4 regions of the Uliginosibacterium sp. H1 genome follow, and region 3 is predicted to be linked to each of the others. Evidence: predicted binding sites of a transcription regulator. Region 3 holds the regulator's gene; each other region holds the start of a gene.
The links. Region 3 encodes FliA, which starts transcription of late flagellar genes. Its sites were predicted from a motif close to CTAAAGTTNNNNNNNNNNNNGCCGNTA; they were not measured.
Positions count from the first base shown of each region.

Region 1 (4,240 bases), 330 kb from region 3:
GGAATGACGGGGCGTGAGGGCGGTGGTGATCGGGGCGGTGATCGCTGCGGCGGTCACGAAAGCTGCGTTCAATTGACTGCCACCTTCTGACGCCCCTTGTTGTATTCCTTCCGTTCCGCACCGACTTCATGGAGCTGCGCCAGCGCGGCCGACGCCGCATCGATGAAACGCAGCATCAGGTCGAAGCCGAAGCGACCGAACTCGGTGGCCTTCTCGTCGGTGGCGCAGAGGCTGACGCAGTCGTAGAAGAAACGGCCCATGTGCAGCATGGAGCCGCGCATCAGCGGAAATATCTGCGTGGACTGGTGCTTGGCCTGGAAGAAGTAGTAGTGGATGTCGTACAGGCGATCCACCACGTCCATCTTGGTCTTCAGCTCGGGATCGTCGCGGAACTCGCCATTGACGATGCGGGTGAGGTCCTCGCGCACGGCCTTGAGCTGCACCTCCAGCATGGACAGGTTTTCCAGCGGATCGCGGCTGTAGTCCTGGGTGAAGGCGGTCATCACGGCGGCCAGCGTGGCCTGCTTGGTGGCGGGCGTGGCGTCGATGTGGAAGTCCTCGGGCTTCAGCGGCTGGGCGCCCTTGATCAGCGCGCCGTCGTTGAGGTTGAAGACCTGCGGGCCGGGATGCTCCTTGATGGTCATGGCCATCGAGTCGCGCGAGTGCATGAAGATCTCGGTGGAGAGCATGTCGCCGCCGAAGTTGGCCTCGACGGTGCGGGCAGTGTCTTCCTTGTGCTCGGCGTGCACGTTGTCCACGTACTTCATGAGACCGGGGTCGATCTCGACTTCCTCGTCGTAGTAGATGGACGACTTGGCGTGGTGGCGCTTCTCGTCGCGGAAGCCGAAGTCCACCCCGGCCAGGAAGATCTTGCTGAAACCCAGCTTGAGCGCGAGGCCGACGCCGCCGTTGGTGCAGGTCGGGCCGCTGCGGAAGTGCGGATACTCGTTGAAGAAATCGCCCACCGCCGTGCCGAGGTCGGTTTCCTTGAAGAACACCAGCGGCGTGGTGGTCAGCTCGAAGACGTCGGGGTGCATGATGGTCAGCGCGATGATCGGCACGTCGGCGATGAAGGCCTTGGTGACCGGGTCTTCCAGGAAGCGGCAGGTCAGCAGGGTGCGTTCGATCTCGACGTGGAAGTCCGGCTTGATGCCTTCGCGCGCCAGGGCGGTGACGGCACTGCCGCAGCTGAACACCACCATGCGCTCGCGGTTGGCCTTGAGCAGCGGGACCAGGGTGTCGAGCGACGGCCCGGCACCGATGACCACGGCCACCGAATCCTGCGGCATGTCCAGCGGCGCGCGCGTGAAGGCCGGCGGGTGGTCGACGCCGTTTTCCACGGCCTGCTTCAGGCCGACAATCTCGTCGTCCAGGAAGCCCCAGCCGCGGTACAGCGTCCACAGGTCGCGCTGCAGCGTGCCCCACAGGGTGCGGACCTTCTCCGAGTCGTAGTCGTTGAAGAACAGGCCGGCGCCCTGGACGTAGTACGGCGGCCAGTTGTTGTAGATGACGTGGCGCAACTGGTCGGCCAGGATGTCGGGATCTTCGTCGCAGGCCATCGAGAAGTGGAAACCGGTGCGCGCGAAGCGCTGCGCCAGCAGCACGTAGTCCACCAGGTACAGCGACAGGTTGAGCCGCGCGATGTCGGTGTCGACGATGAACAGGTGGCGCATCTCGTAGTCGTCCACCAGGCGGTCGAGGTGCCAGCCGTAGCCGCTGCCGAACACGATGGCGATGGGCAGCTTCTTGTCGCCGAAATCCGCCAGGGTGAGGCGCTCGCCTTCACCCGCCGTCATGTCCATGAAGGTCTGGACCAGTTCGGTGCGGTATTCCTTCTCTATATAGGTATGGAAGTACGGGATGTCCTGGTGGGGCGCGACGTTGTACAGGTCGTTCAGGTAAGCGGTGTCCACGACGATGCGCGGGCGGGTCTTCGGGTTGTCGAAGACCGACATGAGGATCTTGCCCAGCTCCACGTGATCCTTGGCGTCACCGTGGTGGCGGCCGGAGTAGATGGTCATCTCGGCATTCGGGCCGACGGTGAAGGGAGCGGGCAGCTCCCGGCCCATGATCTTCTCGAAGACGCGGGGGAAGTTCTTCTGGAGGAAGAAGAGATTGGCCTGGTAAGTGGCCATCAGCTTCTGGATGTAGGCCTCCTGGAGGGTGGTCCAGCCTTCCTCGATACCGCCGGGTGCCGGCTGCTGAGGGGGTGTCTGCGTCATCGTCTTCCCGATCTATACCAACGCTGCGCTGGCATCTGGGTGCATGGGGTCATGCCAGCGCGGGCGCGCAGACACGATTCTTTTCACGTATTTGACCGACATGCGGGGCACGGACGCAATCCGGGCTTAACCGTGTTATCGGCGACCGTTTCTTGAAACTTGAGCCGTCAGGGGCCTATTTACAGCAAGGCAGGCCACCCGGAAACCCGCGCCATTGCTTGCTTTGCGGGCAGCCCTCTGACGCATGAAAAAAATATCTCTGCCTGAAGGCCAGCGTAACCCTGAAGTGAGGGGCTTTTCCGTCGTTATTTGGCTCATGGCTAGGGACTGGCTGGCACGAATGACCAGCCGCCCACGAGCCAACGGAACAGGCAAGAGCGTCGCAAGGCGATGAAGCAGCCAGACCGAAGTGGGAAACGCAACCATAAAGGAAATGCATCATGGCTATGACCATCAACACCAATGTGTCCTCGCTGAATTCCCAGCGCGCACTTAACGGTACCCAGAACTCGCTCTCTACCTCGCTGGAACGCCTGTCCTCCGGCCTGCGCATCAACAGTGCCAAGGATGACGCCGCCGGCCTCGCCGTCGCAGAACGCATCAAGGCACAGGTGAACGGCTTCAACGTCGCGATCCGCAACGCCAACGACGCCATCTCGCTGATGCAGGTGGCCGACGGTGGCGCCTCCCAGGTGTCCGACAACATCCAGCGGATGCGTGAGCTGGCCGTGCAGGCCGCCAACGGCACCCTGAACAGCGGCGACCGCGCCAACCTGCAAGTGGAATTCGCCGCCCTGTCGTCTGAAATCAGCCGCCTGGGTGAAGCGACCAAGTTCAACAACATCGCCGTGTCCAACGCCTCGACGACCTTCACCTTCCAGGTGGGCGCCGGCACCACGACGAACGACCAGATCACCGTGTCCGTCGCCGACGTGCGTGGCTCCACGCTGGGTATCGGTACGACGATCAGCGTCTCGGACGCCGCCGCCGCGCTGACCGCGATCACCGCGCTGGACTCCGCGATCAACAGCATCACGACCACCCGCGCCGGCTTCGGTGCCGCGCTGAACCGCGCCAACGCCGTCACCTCCTCGCTGCAGATCGCAGTGGAGAACCAGTCGGCCGCACGTGGTCGCATCGTGGATGCCGACTTCGCGACGGAAACCGCCAACCTGAGCCGCGTGCAGATCCTGCAACAGGCCGGTACGGCGATGCTGGCCCAGGCCAACGCCCTGCCGCAGCAAGTGCTGTCGCTGCTGCGCTAAGCCCCGGTTACGGACAAAAGATAAAGGAAACGCATCATGGCAATGACCATCAACACCAACATCTCGTCGCTGAACTCGCAACGTTCGCTGAACAGCAGCCAGAACTCGCTGGCGACGTCCCTGCAACGCCTGTCCTCCGGCCTGCGCATCAACAGCGCCAAGGACGACGCCGCCGGCTTGGCCGTCGCGGAACGCATCAAGGCGCAGGTGAACGGCTTCAACGTCGCCATCCGCAACGCCAACGACGCCATCTCGCTGATGCAGGTGGCCGACGGTGGCGCCGCGCAGATCTCCGACAACGTGCAGCGTATGCGTGAGCTGGCCGTGCAGGCCTCCAACGGCACGCTGAACAGCGGTGACCGCGCCAACCTGCAGGTGGAGTTCGCCGCCCTGGGCGCCGAAGTCGACCGTCTGGCACAAGCCACCAAGTTCAACAACATCGCGCTGACCAACTCGGCCGCCACGACCTTCACCTTCCAGGTGGGCGCGGGTACCACGTCCAATGACCAGATCAGCGTGTCGACCTCGGACATGCGTGCCTCGATCCTGACCATCGGCAGCGTGTCGATCGACGTGACCATGGCATCGACCGCGCTGGCCGCGATCACCACCCTGGACACGGCGATCACCACCATCACCACGACCCGCGCCGGTTACGGTGCCGCGCTGAACCGCGCCAACGCCGTCACCTCCTCGCTGCAGATCGCGGTGGAGAACCAGTCGGCCGCACGTGGTCGCATCGTGGATGCCGAC
Region 1 covers NZ_JAYXHR010000001.1:94,323-98,562, reverse strand. Annotated here, with positions in the region: gene VVD47_RS00435 (motility associated factor glycosyltransferase family protein) at 69-2,222, opposite strand; gene VVD47_RS00430 (flagellin N-terminal helical domain-containing protein) at 2,663-3,487, shown strand; gene VVD47_RS00425 (flagellin N-terminal helical domain-containing protein) at 3,524-4,240, shown strand, end outside.
Region 1: the regulator FliA is predicted to act here: its motif matches at 2,504-2,530, upstream of VVD47_RS00430 (flagellin N-terminal helical domain-containing protein).

Region 2 (4,240 bases), on a different contig from region 3:
AGACCAACCTGCCCTCCTACACCTCGGTGGGTGGTTCGGCGGGCAACACGGGCGGCAGCTATGCGATTGCGCAGGACACGCTGAGCTTCACCCACAGCGTGGGCAGCCTGTACAGCGGCGTGCTGTTTGCCGATGTGCCGGCGAACGTCTTCAACGAGGACAACCAGCAGACCATCCTGCCCGGCGCGGTGGCCTCCCACCCGCATGACTTCATCGCGGGTTCCGCCGGCCAGGTGAGCCTGAACCTGACTGGCACGGCAACCCCGGCGGGCAGCTGGACGGGCGTGCTGTTCCGCGACAGCAATTGCAACGCCACGCTGGACGCCGGCGAACCGCAGGTCAGTGCCCCCATCGCGGTGGTGGCCGACCAGCGCCTGTGCTTCATCGTGCGGGCCACGGCGCCGACCAACGCGCCCTACAACGCGCAGTACGCCCAGACCCTGGCCGCCAGCTTCAGCTATGCCAACAGCGCGCTGAGCTGGAGCGGCAGCCGCCAGGACCTGACCTTCGTCGGCAATGCCAGCGACGCCGGACTGGTGCTGATCAAGAGCGTCGACAAGGCCACGGCGCAGCCCGGTGAAACACTGGTGTATGTGATCCGCTACGAGAACCGCAGCTCCGGCGTGCTGGGCAACCTGAAGCTGTACGACGCCACCCCCGCCTACACCGTCTTCGCGGCGGCCAGTTGCGGCACGGTGCCCAGCGGCATCAGCAATTGCCAGGTGACGGCCCAGCCTGCCGTCGGTGCCCGTGGTGCGGTGAACTGGACGCTGACCGGCAGCTTGTCGCCAGGGCTGTTCGGCACCGTGACCTACAGCGTAGTCGTGCAGTAGGCGGCTCCATCATGCTGCCGGCCTGCACGACAGCAGCCCGCGCGAAACGCATGCCCCGAAAACAGGAAAGGGTGGCCGAGGCCACCCTTTCCGGGACATCCATGAAACGCCTCAGGCGTGCGCGCTGCGTCCTGCGGTAGCGCGCGTGCGGCGGGCCGGCTTGCGGCGCACGGCCCCCGGGTCGAACTCGCCATCCAGTTCCTTCAACGCGTCCTTGCGGGCCTTCAGTGCCATCTTGAAGGCGCCGTCCTCACCGTACTTCTTCACGGAGAACTTGACGCGCTTGCGACGGCCATCCGGCAGCGGCCAGGAGGCCACCCAGAACCAGCGTTGCTTGTCCTCGGGCAGGTCACGGGTTTCCGATGCGCAGTAGCGGCACACGCCCACCACGCCGGAACGGTTGTTCTTCTTCACGATGTTCGAGTACTCGCGCATCGAGAAGGGCGGATTCTTGTTGATGATCTCGTCACGGAAGGACTTGGCCGCGACGAACGACTTCTGCTTGCCTCCGTAAACCCCGTCGGAAAAATGCTTCCGGTGAATCACCCCGCGACGCTGAATCGTGACCAGCCACCCGTGGGTGCGGCTCACTTCATTGTCTACTCGGCTGATTCCATAAACACTGCCTCGGCTCACGACAGTCCTCCTGCGACATTAGGTTGAGGGCGGCGATAGAGCAGTTTTCGACCGGAATTCACAAAACTTTAGGCTTCGTACCAAAGGCGGTCGGGCGGCATGCACCTTTCGGCATAGGGGCCACCCCTCATCCGGCCTGCCTTGCAAGGGGCCGTCCCCCCGTCTGGCGCTCAAGCTTCCGGCAATCCGGACGGTATTGCCTGCAAGACCTTGGCTTCCACGAAGGTCAGCAGGAGAAACGCATGAAGATCACCGAATCGGCGCTGCAGACTGCCAGCAGTGCCTTGCAATACCAGCGCCGCCAGCAGCGGGAAGCGCTGGAAATCGAAGTCCGCCTGCCCGAACCGGCAGAACAGGTGCGCCTGTCGGACGCCGCCCTGAGCGCCAGTGGCAGTTCGGCCGTGGGCGCCACCGACGAATCCGGCGAGACCATGGACCCACGCCTGGAGATGCTGATCCGCATCGTCGAGGCACTGACCGGCCGCAAGGTCCGGTTCTACGGCGAATCACCCGAGGAGGCCGGCAAGGCCGTGGAGACCAGCGTCTCCGGCAAGGCAGACGCCCCCGCACCGGCTGAGCGTGCGCGCCCGCCCGCAGCGGAGATCACCGTGCGCTACGACTACCACGAGGTGCGCGAGGAGGCGGAGATCGCCAGCTACAGCGCGCGCGGCCAGGTGACGACGGCCGACGGTCGCCGTATCGACTTCGCGCTCGACCTGGAGATGGCCCGTTACGAACGCGAGGAAAGCAGCATCTCGGTGGAGATCGGCACGCCCCGCAAGAAAGACCCGCTGGTACTGAACCTGACCAGCGACCGGGTGCGCCTGGAAGCCGGCCGTTTCGACTTCGACCTCGACGCCGATGGCGAAACCGACTCCATCGCGCGCCTCGGCAGCGGCAGCGCCTTCCTGGCGCTGGACCGCAACGCCAACGGCCAGGTGGACAACGGCCGCGAACTGTTCGGCGCCCTGAGCGGCGACGGCTTCGCCGACCTGGCAGCGCTGGATGACGATGGCAACGGCTGGATCGACGAGAGCGACGCCGCCTTTACGCAGTTGCGCCTGTGGCGCGCCGGCGAGCAGATGGTGTCACTCGCCGAGGCCGGCGTCGGCGCCATCGCGCTGGACCGCCGCGCCACGCCCTTCACGCTGAAGGACAGCAACGGCGCCATCGCCGGCGAAGTGCGCACCACCGGCGTCTTCCTAAACGAAGACGGCAGCGTGGGCACAGTGCAGCAGATCGATCTGGTGGTGTAGCGGGACAGTGGTGGGTTGCTTCGCGAACCCACCCTACGAAGAAGCCCACAACTCAACACGCTTGAGCTCAGATTGGCGCGAAAATCGTAGCGAGCGGGCCGAGGTTGGAACGAGGAGCGGAGACGTACGAACAGTACGTTGAGCACCGGAGTTCCAAGATCGGTTCGCGCAGTAGATTTGCGCGCAAAGCTCAGGAGTCGAGGAGTTGGAGTTCCATGCCGAACGCGGTGATGTTCGCCGCCCTCGCCGCCGTCGCCCCGCCCTTGGACAAGGCGGTTTCGGTTTGCGCCAGCCGCCGGACCAGTGAGGTCACCAGCCGCTTCTGGAAGTGCTCCGAGCATTCTTCCGAAGCCAGCGCCAGCGCCGCGGGCGAAACTTCCAGGTAACGCACCGGGCTCAGGCTCACCACGGTGGCGTGCTGTTTGTGGTCCACCTGGTCCATGTAGGCCGACTCGCCGAAGGTGTCGCCCGGACCCAGGATGACCACCTGCCGGCCACCGATGGACACCTCGACCTGGCCCTCCAGGATGATGCCGAAGCGCTGGTCGGTACCGCCCTCCTTCACCAGCTGGGTCAGCGGCTCGACGACGCGCCACTGCGAGAAGCGCACCACTTCCCAGATCTCGATGTCCTCGAACTCGGTGAAGAACTGCAGCTTGCGGATCTGGCCGAAGCGCGAGCTGTCGGGCACGCGCTCGTTCTCGTCATAGATCTTGAACTGGACCGAGGTGATGTCCTTGGCGAACTCGGCGCCGTTCTTGTAGCGGGAGTAGAGGTCCTTTTCCAGCGCCTTGCGGATCACCACGTCCATCGCTTCCGGCACGTCCGGGTTCAGCTGCGAGGCCGACGGCGGGTCGGTGTTGATGATCTTGTACACCAGCTGCGCCGGGTTCTTGGCGCGGAACGGCAGGCGCCCGGTCAGCATGTGGAACAGCACCACGCCCAGCGAATACAGGTCGGTCTTCTGGTTGAGCGGGTAGCTCTTGATCTGCTCGGGCGACATGTAGGCCGGCGAGCCCACCCCCATGATGAAGGTGGAGTCCATGTCGCTTTTCTTGTGGACGTTCATCGCGAGGCCGAAGTCCGTGATCTTCACGTTGTCGTTCTCGTCGATCAGGATATTGGCCGGCTTGATGTCGCGGTGGACGATGCCCTGGCGGTAGGCGTGGTCCAGCGCCATGGCCACCTTGAAGACGATGCTGGCGCTGCGATGCACGGGCAGCAGCTTCTCGTAGCTGCAGAAATCCTCCAGCGTCTTGCCGGGGAAATACTCCATGACGATGTAGGACTCTTCCTCGCCGATCACCGCCTCGAAGATCTTGATGATGTTCGGGTGCTCGAGCTTGCGCGCCACCGACTCCTCGGCCCGCAACAGCTTGAGCAGGCGGCGGTTCCACTTGGCTTCGTCCTTGCTGCGGTCGCGGAAGGAGATGTGCTTGAGCGCCACCGGCTCGGGATAGAACGGATTCTCCGCGAGGTAGACGGTTGCGGTCGCGCCGCGGCCGATCTCGCGGA
Region 2 covers NZ_JAYXHR010000003.1:356,668-360,907, reverse strand. Annotated here, with positions in the region: gene VVD47_RS18295 (hypothetical protein) at 1-833, shown strand, start outside; gene VVD47_RS18290 (AP2 domain-containing protein) at 945-1,424, opposite strand; gene VVD47_RS18285 (VCBS repeat-containing protein) at 1,712-2,725, shown strand; gene VVD47_RS18280 (serine/threonine-protein kinase) at 2,916-4,240, opposite strand, start outside.
Region 2: the regulator FliA is predicted to act here: its motif matches at 1,639-1,665, upstream of VVD47_RS18285 (VCBS repeat-containing protein).

Region 3 (4,240 bases):
GCTGGATGTCTTCTACGTCGCCAACGGACAGCGCGTGCCGGAAGATCTGCACCTGCCCAACCGCACCTACCTGATCCATCGCGCGCTGCGCGAGATCCCGGCCGATTCGCCCTACAAGCTCGACGACGCCGCAGCCGCGATGTTGATGGCCAGCCGCAACCGTCGTCAGGGTGACCGGCAGCAACGGGGGGCTGCATGAGGATTGCGAGCGAGGACCAGGCCGCTGGCCTGCGCAGGCTGTTCAACCATCGTCCGCCCGAGGTGCTGGGGGCGCTGGCCTGTGGCCACGGGGCAACTGCATGGCTTGCACGACAGCTGCATGCAAGGTCCGCCGAAGGCGTGCGCACGCTGGTGCTGGACGAATCCCCGGCTGCCGGCAACCTGTGCGAGGCACTCGGGGCATCGACACGCTTCGACCTGCTGCAGGCGGCAGAAGGGCACGTTGCCGGCGAATCTTGCCGGGTGGCAATCCATCCCGGACTGAGCGTGCTGTCGGTGGCACGGTTGTCGCAGCATCTGGCGGACCGCGTGCTGCGCCAGCGCACGCAGGCGCTGCTCGCCGAGTTTCAGCATGACTGCGATGAATGGCTGATCCACGCGCGTCCGCACGATGTTCTCGGCGTATCGCCACTGATTGCCGCCGCGCCCCGGCTATTGCTTGTGGTTGACCCGAATGCACGGGCCTATACCGAAGCTTATGCTGCGCTAAAGAGATGTGTGGCCTGCGCCGATAGCCTGTCCGTCGGGCTGGCTCTCTCTGCAGCGCCGACGCCGGAGACCCAGGCACTGACCGCCAACCTGCGCTCGGTGGCATGGCGCCTGCTAGGCATTGACGTGCAGACGGTGACCAGTCTGGCCGGTGCCATGCAACTGCCGCCGGGTTCCGGGGAACAAGAAGGGTTCACGCAACGTCTGCAGAGACAGACGATGACGCCGCAGGCCTTGGCGTCAAACCGCGGACGGATGATGGCAAACAGCCGATAAGACGGCTTTGCCGGGTGTTTTTCCGCACAGCAAGCAATGCAGGGGCGACCCACAATGGCACTCACAAGCTTTGTGGCACGGGTCGACCTGATAAATGAGAGAGAGCGCCATGTACAACGCGGCCGGAACGCTCGACAAAGACCAGTTGGTGACGCGGTATGCGCCACTGGTGAAGCGCATTGCCTACCATCTGATGGCCAAGCTGCCCGCCAGCGTGCAGGTCGAGGACATCATCCAGAACGGCATGATGGGTCTGCTGGACGCCATCGGCCGCTATGAGGAAGGCCTGGGCGCGCAGTTCGAAACCTACGCAGTGCAGCGTATCCGCGGCGCCATGCTCGACGGCCTGCGCGAGAACGACTGGCTGCCGCGCAGCCTGCGTCGCGAGATGCGACGCATCGAAACCGCGGTGCACAGCCTGGAGCAACTGCACGGCCGCCAGCCTACCGAGCGGGAACTGGCGGAGAGCCTGGGCATGAACCTGCCGGATTACCAGAAGATGCTGCAGGAGGCCCGCGGCTACCAGCTGGTCTACTTCGAAGACTTCAGCGATGAGGAAGAGGACGATTTCCTCGAACGGCATATCGTCGGCGAAGCGGCCGATCCGCTGTCCCTGCTGGAAGACCATGATATGCGCACCGCACTGGTCAATGCCATCGAAGACCTGCCGGAGCGGGAGAAGATGGTGATGGGCCTGTACTACGAGGAAGACCTCAACCTGCGCGAGATCGGCGAAGTGCTCGGCGTCTCCGAGTCCCGCGTCTGCCAGTTGCATAGCCAGGCAATTGCGCGCCTGCGCTCGCGTATCTCCAATGCCCGTCCGAATGACGGCAACAAGCGTGGCCGCAAGGCGGCCACCGCGAACTGACGGCCCGTTCCGCGAGGGGAGAGCGCACGGGTGGATTTCATTTCGATAGCGGGTCTGTTGCTGGGCGTGCTGGCCATCCTGGTCGGCATGCTGCTGGAGGGCGGCCACCTTGGCTCGCTGATCCAGCCGACGGCATTCCTGATCGTCATTGGTGGCACGACCGGCGCCGTCATGCTGCAAAGCCCGTGGAAGACCTTCCGTACCGGCGTGCGCATGTCGAGCTGGGTCTTCAAGCCGCCGGCACAACCGCTGGCCACCCTCATTGCGGACATCGTCAGCTGGAGTGCCACCGCCCGCAAGGAAGGCTTGCTGGCGCTGGAAAACAAGATTCCCCGGATGAACGATCCGTTCCTGCAGAAAGGCCTGCAACTGCTGGTCGACGGCGTGGAGCCGGAGCGTCTGCGTGACGTGATGGAAGTCGAGATCGGCGCGTGGGAAAAGGAAATGAAATCCGCCGCGAAGATCTGGGAAGCGGCGGGTGGCTACTCTCCGACCATCGGCATCATCGGCGCCGTGATGGGCCTCATCCACGTGATGGAGAATCTTTCCGACCCCAGCAAGCTGGGAGCTGGCATCGCTGTCGCGTTCGTGGCGACCATCTATGGCGTGGGGGCCGCCAACCTGGTCTTCCTGCCGATGGCCAAGAAGCTGCAGTCGGTGATCGGCAGCCTGGTTGCACAGCGCGAGATGCTGGTCGATGGCCTGGTCGGCATCGGCCATGGCGACAATCCGCGCATCATCGAAGCACGGTTACAGGGCTATATCGTCTGAGCGCTCCTCAGCGCATGCCGGGGCTTGCTATCCTCGCGGCATGAACACCCCGATCAGCCCGGCGGATGCGGCCGCCTTCAACGATCCGCACGTTCCCGAAACAGCCTTTGGCAAGTGGTTCCTGCGCACGCCCACATGGACGGTGCATGTGCTGGAACGTGCGTTCAAGGATCTGGAACGCCTGATCCCCGACCGCAAACCGAGCTATGGTGTGGTTGCCGACGTCGGTTGTGGCTACGGCCGTTCGCTGGCCAAGCTGCACGAGCGTTTTGCGCCGAAGCGACTGATCGGCATGGACATCGACCCGGAGATGATCGAGGCCGCGGGTCGCGAAGTCGCGGCGGCCGGCGTCGACGCAGAGTTCGTGCGTTGCTCCAGCTCGCGCATCCTGCTGCCGGACGACTCGGTCGACGTGTTGTTCTGCCACCAGACTTTCCACCACCTGATCGATCAGGACGCCGCGATCCGCGAGTTCTTCCGCGTGCTGAAACCCGGTGGCATGCTGTTGTTCGCCGAGTCGACGAAGCGCTACATCCATTCCTGGATGATCCGCCTGCTGTTCCGTCATCCGATGGAGGTGCAGAAGACCGCGGAGGAATATCTGGCGATGGTGCGTCAGGCGGGCTTCGACGTGCCGGACGAGCGCGTGTCCTATCCCTTCCTGTGGTGGAGCAGGGAAGACCTGGGGATTCTCGAAAGGGTGTTCCGCATCCAGCCGCCGGCTAGGCGTGAAGAAACGCTGATCAACCTGGTGGCGATCAAACCGACGGCCTGAGCACCAGGACAACGAGGTTGCACAGAAAGAAAGAGAAACGCCGGGGAATTCCCGGCGTTTCTCTTTCCGTGTGGCACTGCTTGCTGGTTATTTCACCAAGGCCTGCTTCGCAGCTGCCGCCCGCACCGTCGCGCGGTTGCACGCCGAGATCAGTGCGCGCAACGAGGCTTCGACGATGCTGGTGGATGCGCCAGCACCGTAGACCGTGCTGGCGAAATGTTCGCCGGACAGCTCCACGAAGGCGATCGCGCGTGCGTCCGCACCGCGGCCCAGCGAGTGCTCCTCGAAACTGTGGATGCTGACGCCCTGGATGCCGAGCGCGGCCAGCGCTGCGTCCAGCGGGCCATTGCCTTCACCGCGAAGACGCCTGGGCGAACCGTCCTGCATGACATCCAGCTCGATGACATGACGCTCGCGCGATTCATCCAGGTGGTGGGAGAGCAGGGTGATCGGCAGGTCGGCCTTGAGGTAGGTCTGCTCGAAGAGCTTCCACAGGTCCGCCGCCTCCATCTCGGCGCCAGTGGCGTCCATCTCGCGTTGCACTTCGCCGGAAAACTCCACCTGCATGCGGCGCGGCAGGGTGAGGCCATACACCGTTTCCAGCAGCCAGGCGATGCCGCCCTTGCCGGACTGGCTGTTCACCCGGATCACCGAGTCATACGTACGGCCGAGGTCGCTCGGATCGATGGGCAGATACGGGACCGCCCACACGCCGTCGGGATCCTGGACGGCGAAGCCTTTCTTGATCGCATCCTGGTGGGAGCCGGAGAAGGCCGTGAATACCAGGTCCCCGACGTAGGGGTGACGCGGGTGGATGGGCAACTGCGTGCATTCCTCGACCA
Region 3 covers NZ_JAYXHR010000001.1:423,683-427,922, forward strand. Annotated here, with positions in the region: gene flhF (flagellar biosynthesis protein FlhF) at 1-199, shown strand, start outside; gene VVD47_RS01945 (MinD/ParA family ATP-binding protein) at 196-984, shown strand; gene VVD47_RS01950 (RNA polymerase sigma factor FliA) at 1,094-1,852, shown strand; gene VVD47_RS01955 (flagellar motor protein) at 1,883-2,623, shown strand; gene VVD47_RS01960 (class I SAM-dependent methyltransferase) at 2,664-3,398, shown strand; gene leuA (2-isopropylmalate synthase) at 3,486-4,240, opposite strand, start outside.

Region 4 (4,240 bases), 270 kb from region 3:
ACCGTCCTCCGCCTCGTCGACGTTGGTGTATCCGAGTTCCTTCAGCAGGTTGCGGACAATCCGGCGCATGGTCGAAAAATCGTCAACAACCAGGAATTTCATTTTGGGATCCGACATGGTTTTCTCCGGCTCTGTCCTTGCTTACTTTGCTTTCATGAGATACGGGCGCAACGTATCGGCGAGAATTTCCGCATCGAACTTCGCGACATAGGCATCCACGCCCACCGATTTGCCCATCGAGCGATTCGCCTCCGATGACAGGGACGAATGCATCACGACGGGAATTCCGTCGAAACGGCTGTCACTCTTGATATGGCGAGTGAGTACGTAGCCGTCCATTTCCGGCATCTCGGCATCGACCAGGATCAGGTCGAGTTCTTCGGCGAGACGCCGCTTCTGTTGTTGTGCGTGCGTGGCCAGGCCTTCCAGGCGGGTCCAGGCTTCCATGCCGTTCAGGGCATGCTTGTGGCGGATGCCGAGCTTGTCGAGCACTTCCGCAATCTTGCGGCGGGCGACGCTGGAGTCATCCACGAAGAAGATGTTGCGCTCGCCGTCCTGGTCGATCGCTTCGATGCTGCCGATCGCCGGCTCACCGAAGGTCTGCGCCATGATGGTCTCGACGTCCAGGATCGACACCAGCTTGCCGTCCGGCAGGTCGGTGATGGCGGTAATGAAGTTCTGCGCCGCCATGTTCTCGGGCTGGCGGACCTTGCTCCACTCCACGCGGATGATGCGATCGACGTCATTCACCAGGAAGCCCAGCGTGCGCTTGCTGTACTCGGTCACCATCATCGAACCACCCAGCGGGGCGCCCGGCTTCGCCAAGCCGATGACCTTGGCCAGCGACAGCACCGGGATGACGTTGCCGCGCAGGGAAATCAGCCCCTCCACGCCATGCGGCATGTTCGGCGACTTGGTGATGAAGGGCGTCTTGGAGACTTCGCGCACCTTGAACACGTTGATGCCGAAAATCTCGCTGGTACCGAGGCTGAACAGCAGGATCTCCATGCGATTGGAGCCCGCCAGCCGGGTACGGCCGTCTATCGATTCAAGCAGGTTGGAGTTTTGCGTATCCATGTTTCTCGATCGCCTGGGTTGATGCTCGGCGCGGCGCTCAGGCCGCAACCAGTTGTTCCGGCGCCAGCATGGCGCGGATCGCGTCCGACAGCTTGTGCGGCTCGAACTTCGGCACGTAGCCATCCACGCCCACCGACTTGCCCAGCGTCTGGTTGGACATGGACGACAACGACGAGTGCATCAGCACCGGCACGCCGTCGAAGCGCGGGTCGGACTTGATCTTGCGGGTGAGGATGTAGCCATCCATCTCGGGCATCTCGACATCGGTGAGGATCAGGTGCACCAGCTCCCACACCTTGCGACCGGTCATCTCGGCATGGGTGGCGATCTTGTCGAGCTCTTCCCAGGCGATACGCCCGTTGATCGCGCCGCTGTGGCGCAGGCCCAGCACGTTGAGCGTGCGTTCGATCTGCTTGCGGGCGACCGATGAGTCGTCCGCGTAGAAAACCATCATGTCGCGACCGATCGGCTTGATGTCGCGGAACATGAATTCGTCGTCGTACTTGGTGGTCTCGGAGAGCACCTTCTCGACGTCCAGCATCATGATGAGTCGACTGTCTTCCAGCTCGCTCACCGCGGTGACCATACCGCCCAGGCGATTGGTCAGCATGTCTGGCGGCACGCGCATGTTCGACCAGTCCAGGCGCAGGATGGTATCCACCGCCTCGACCAGGAAACCCTGGGTATGACCGTTGTACTCGGTGACGATCATGATCTCGCGCTTGCCTTCGCGGTCGATGCCGCAGTACTTGGCAAGGTCGACCACCGGCACCAACTGGCCGCGCAGCGACACCATGCCCTCGACGCCAGCCTGCATGTCCGGCGCGGCGGTGATCGCGGGCGTGCGCATCACCTCACGCACCTTGAACACATTGATGCCGAAACTCTCGCGGCGACCGGTACGTGCGTCGACGCCCAGTGAGAAAAGCAGGATCTCCAGCTTGTTGGTTCCCGCCAACCGGGTTCGCGCATCAACCGCCTTGAGCAATTCGGACATTTGGGTGCTCCGTTGTTTCGTTTTTGCACCTGCTCTGCGCAGGTGCCCCACTGCTACAGGGTTTACGACGCCTTTCAGGCAAACTTAAGTCGTAAAGCTGCGCTGCGTCATCCCTGAAACCCAGCCGGAGAGCCGCATCCAGCAGCTTTTGCACGCATGAACGGGGGCCGACACATCGTGCAACACTTCACCCCGCTTTTTCGCCGGCTTGACGGCACCGGAACCGGCTCGCCATCAATGCCGGCTTCCTGCCAGACAAGCTGCTCTCAGCCCGGATATCGGTCCGGGCGACCAGCTACTTTAGGGCGCGGGCCCCGTCATGCATGAGGGGAAATACCCAGCAGGCCGTCGGGCAGGAGGATGGAGACCATGTGGATACCGCGTCGATGCCGCGCGGGATATCCAGCGGAACACTTGGGGAACGGCGACGACGGCCGGGAAGGGGCCGCCGGAAAAGCAGAAGGCCGGGACAAGCCCGGCCTTCGCATGTTGCGCAGCACGTCCGCGATCAGTTGATCGTGAACAGCTTGGAGAAGTTGGCGATGTCCAGAACCTGACGGACATTGCCCTTGACGCCAGTGAGATGGACTTCGCGGCTGGCAGCCTTGGCCTTGTCGCGCAGCATCAGCAGCATGCCGAGCGCTGAACTGTCGAGGTAGGAAACACTGGCCAGATCGACGCTGACTGAACGGCCCGGCGATTGGGACAGCAGCTTTTCGACGGCCTCGCGGAATTCACGATGCGCCTTGAAATCGAAGCGGCCCGACAGGTGCAAGGTTGCCTGCCCATCGTTGACCGTCACGTTTGCTTCCATAGGTGCGACTCCAGTGTTCTTGTAGCTATTATGCGATTCTATCGTCAGATGGCGCCAACTCTTGAGTTGCGCCCTGCCCGAGCCAGCATTTTACATGTTGCTCCCGCGCCCTTCCCCCTTGAGGCGGGCAAGCAGACGGGTGGGGATATCCCGCAGGGCGGCGACCTCCTGCGCTGCACCAATCAATGCCGCCTCCCGCGGCATGCCCCAGACTACACAGCTTTCCTCGTCCTGCGCAATGTTCCATGCCCCGGCCTGACGCATGGCGAGCATACCGCGAGCGCCGTCCTTTCCCATGCCAGTAAGGATTACCCCCAAGGCCTGGCTGCCACTCCAGCGCGCAGCAGATTCGAAGAGCACGTCCACCGAGGGACGGTGACGGTTGACCGGTTCGTCGCGCGACAACTCGCATACCGCCCCGGCCGCTGTGCGGCGCAGGCGCAAGTGGGAATGCCCGGGCGCGAGGTAGGCGGTGCCAGGCTGGATGCGCTCACCGTCCTCCGCCTCCTTCACGCGGATCCTGCACAGACTGTCGAGCCGGCGTGCGAACGAGCCGGTGAACATTTCCGGCATGTGCTGCACGATGAGGATCGGCGGCATGCTGGCCGGTAGCTGGGTCAGGACTTCCTTGATCGCTTCTGTGCCGCCGGTCGAGGCGCCTATATATATATATTTCTCGGCCAGGGTCCGTGCGTCCAGTTGAGGCAGGTTTGACGGTGGCGGGTTTGCCGCGCCCGCCTTTGCTGCACCCCCGCTTGCAACATGGGCAGTCCCGTTCCGGTTCGGCATGGGGTCGGCCCTGGGCATGACCCGTGGCCGGGACAAGCGGGCGGCGCGGATCTTGTCGCAGATCTCGTCCGCGTAGCGCTGCATGCCGGCCACCGGTTCGACGCGTGGCTTGGAAATGACGTCCACCGCCCCGAGCTCCAGCGCGCGAAGGCTGGTCTCGGAGCCCTTGTCGGTCAGCGCGGAGATCATGATCACCGGCATCGGCCGCAGCCGCATCAGGCGATCCAGGAATTCCAGCCCGTCCATGCCGGGCATCTCGACGTCCAGGGTCAGCACGTCGGGCGACAGTTGCTTGATGGCTTCGCGGGCGGCCTGCGCGCTACCCGCGGTGCCGACGACCTCGAGGTCGGGCGCTGCGTTGATCAGTTCACAGAGGATGCTGCGCATCAGCGCCGAGTCATCTACAACCAGCACCCGGGTCTTCATCGGTCGTCCTCAGAACAGTTCCACTATGCCGGCCACCGGCTGGTCGTTCAGGCGCTGCGCGTACTCGCGCTCACGCTCGACGACGGTGCCGTTCTTCAGTTCGATCAGCCGCTTGACCATGACCCGCCCGGTCGCCG
Region 4 covers NZ_JAYXHR010000001.1:689,725-693,964, forward strand. Annotated here, with positions in the region: gene cheY (chemotaxis response regulator CheY) at 1-117, opposite strand, end outside; gene VVD47_RS03160 (chemotaxis protein) at 142-1,077, opposite strand; gene VVD47_RS03165 (chemotaxis protein) at 1,115-2,074, opposite strand; gene VVD47_RS03170 (STAS domain-containing protein) at 2,583-2,888, opposite strand; gene VVD47_RS03175 (protein-glutamate methylesterase/protein-glutamine glutaminase) at 2,979-4,103, opposite strand; gene cheD (chemoreceptor glutamine deamidase CheD) at 4,113-4,240, opposite strand, start outside.
Region 4: the regulator FliA is predicted to act here: its motif matches at 2,137-2,163, upstream of VVD47_RS03165 (chemotaxis protein).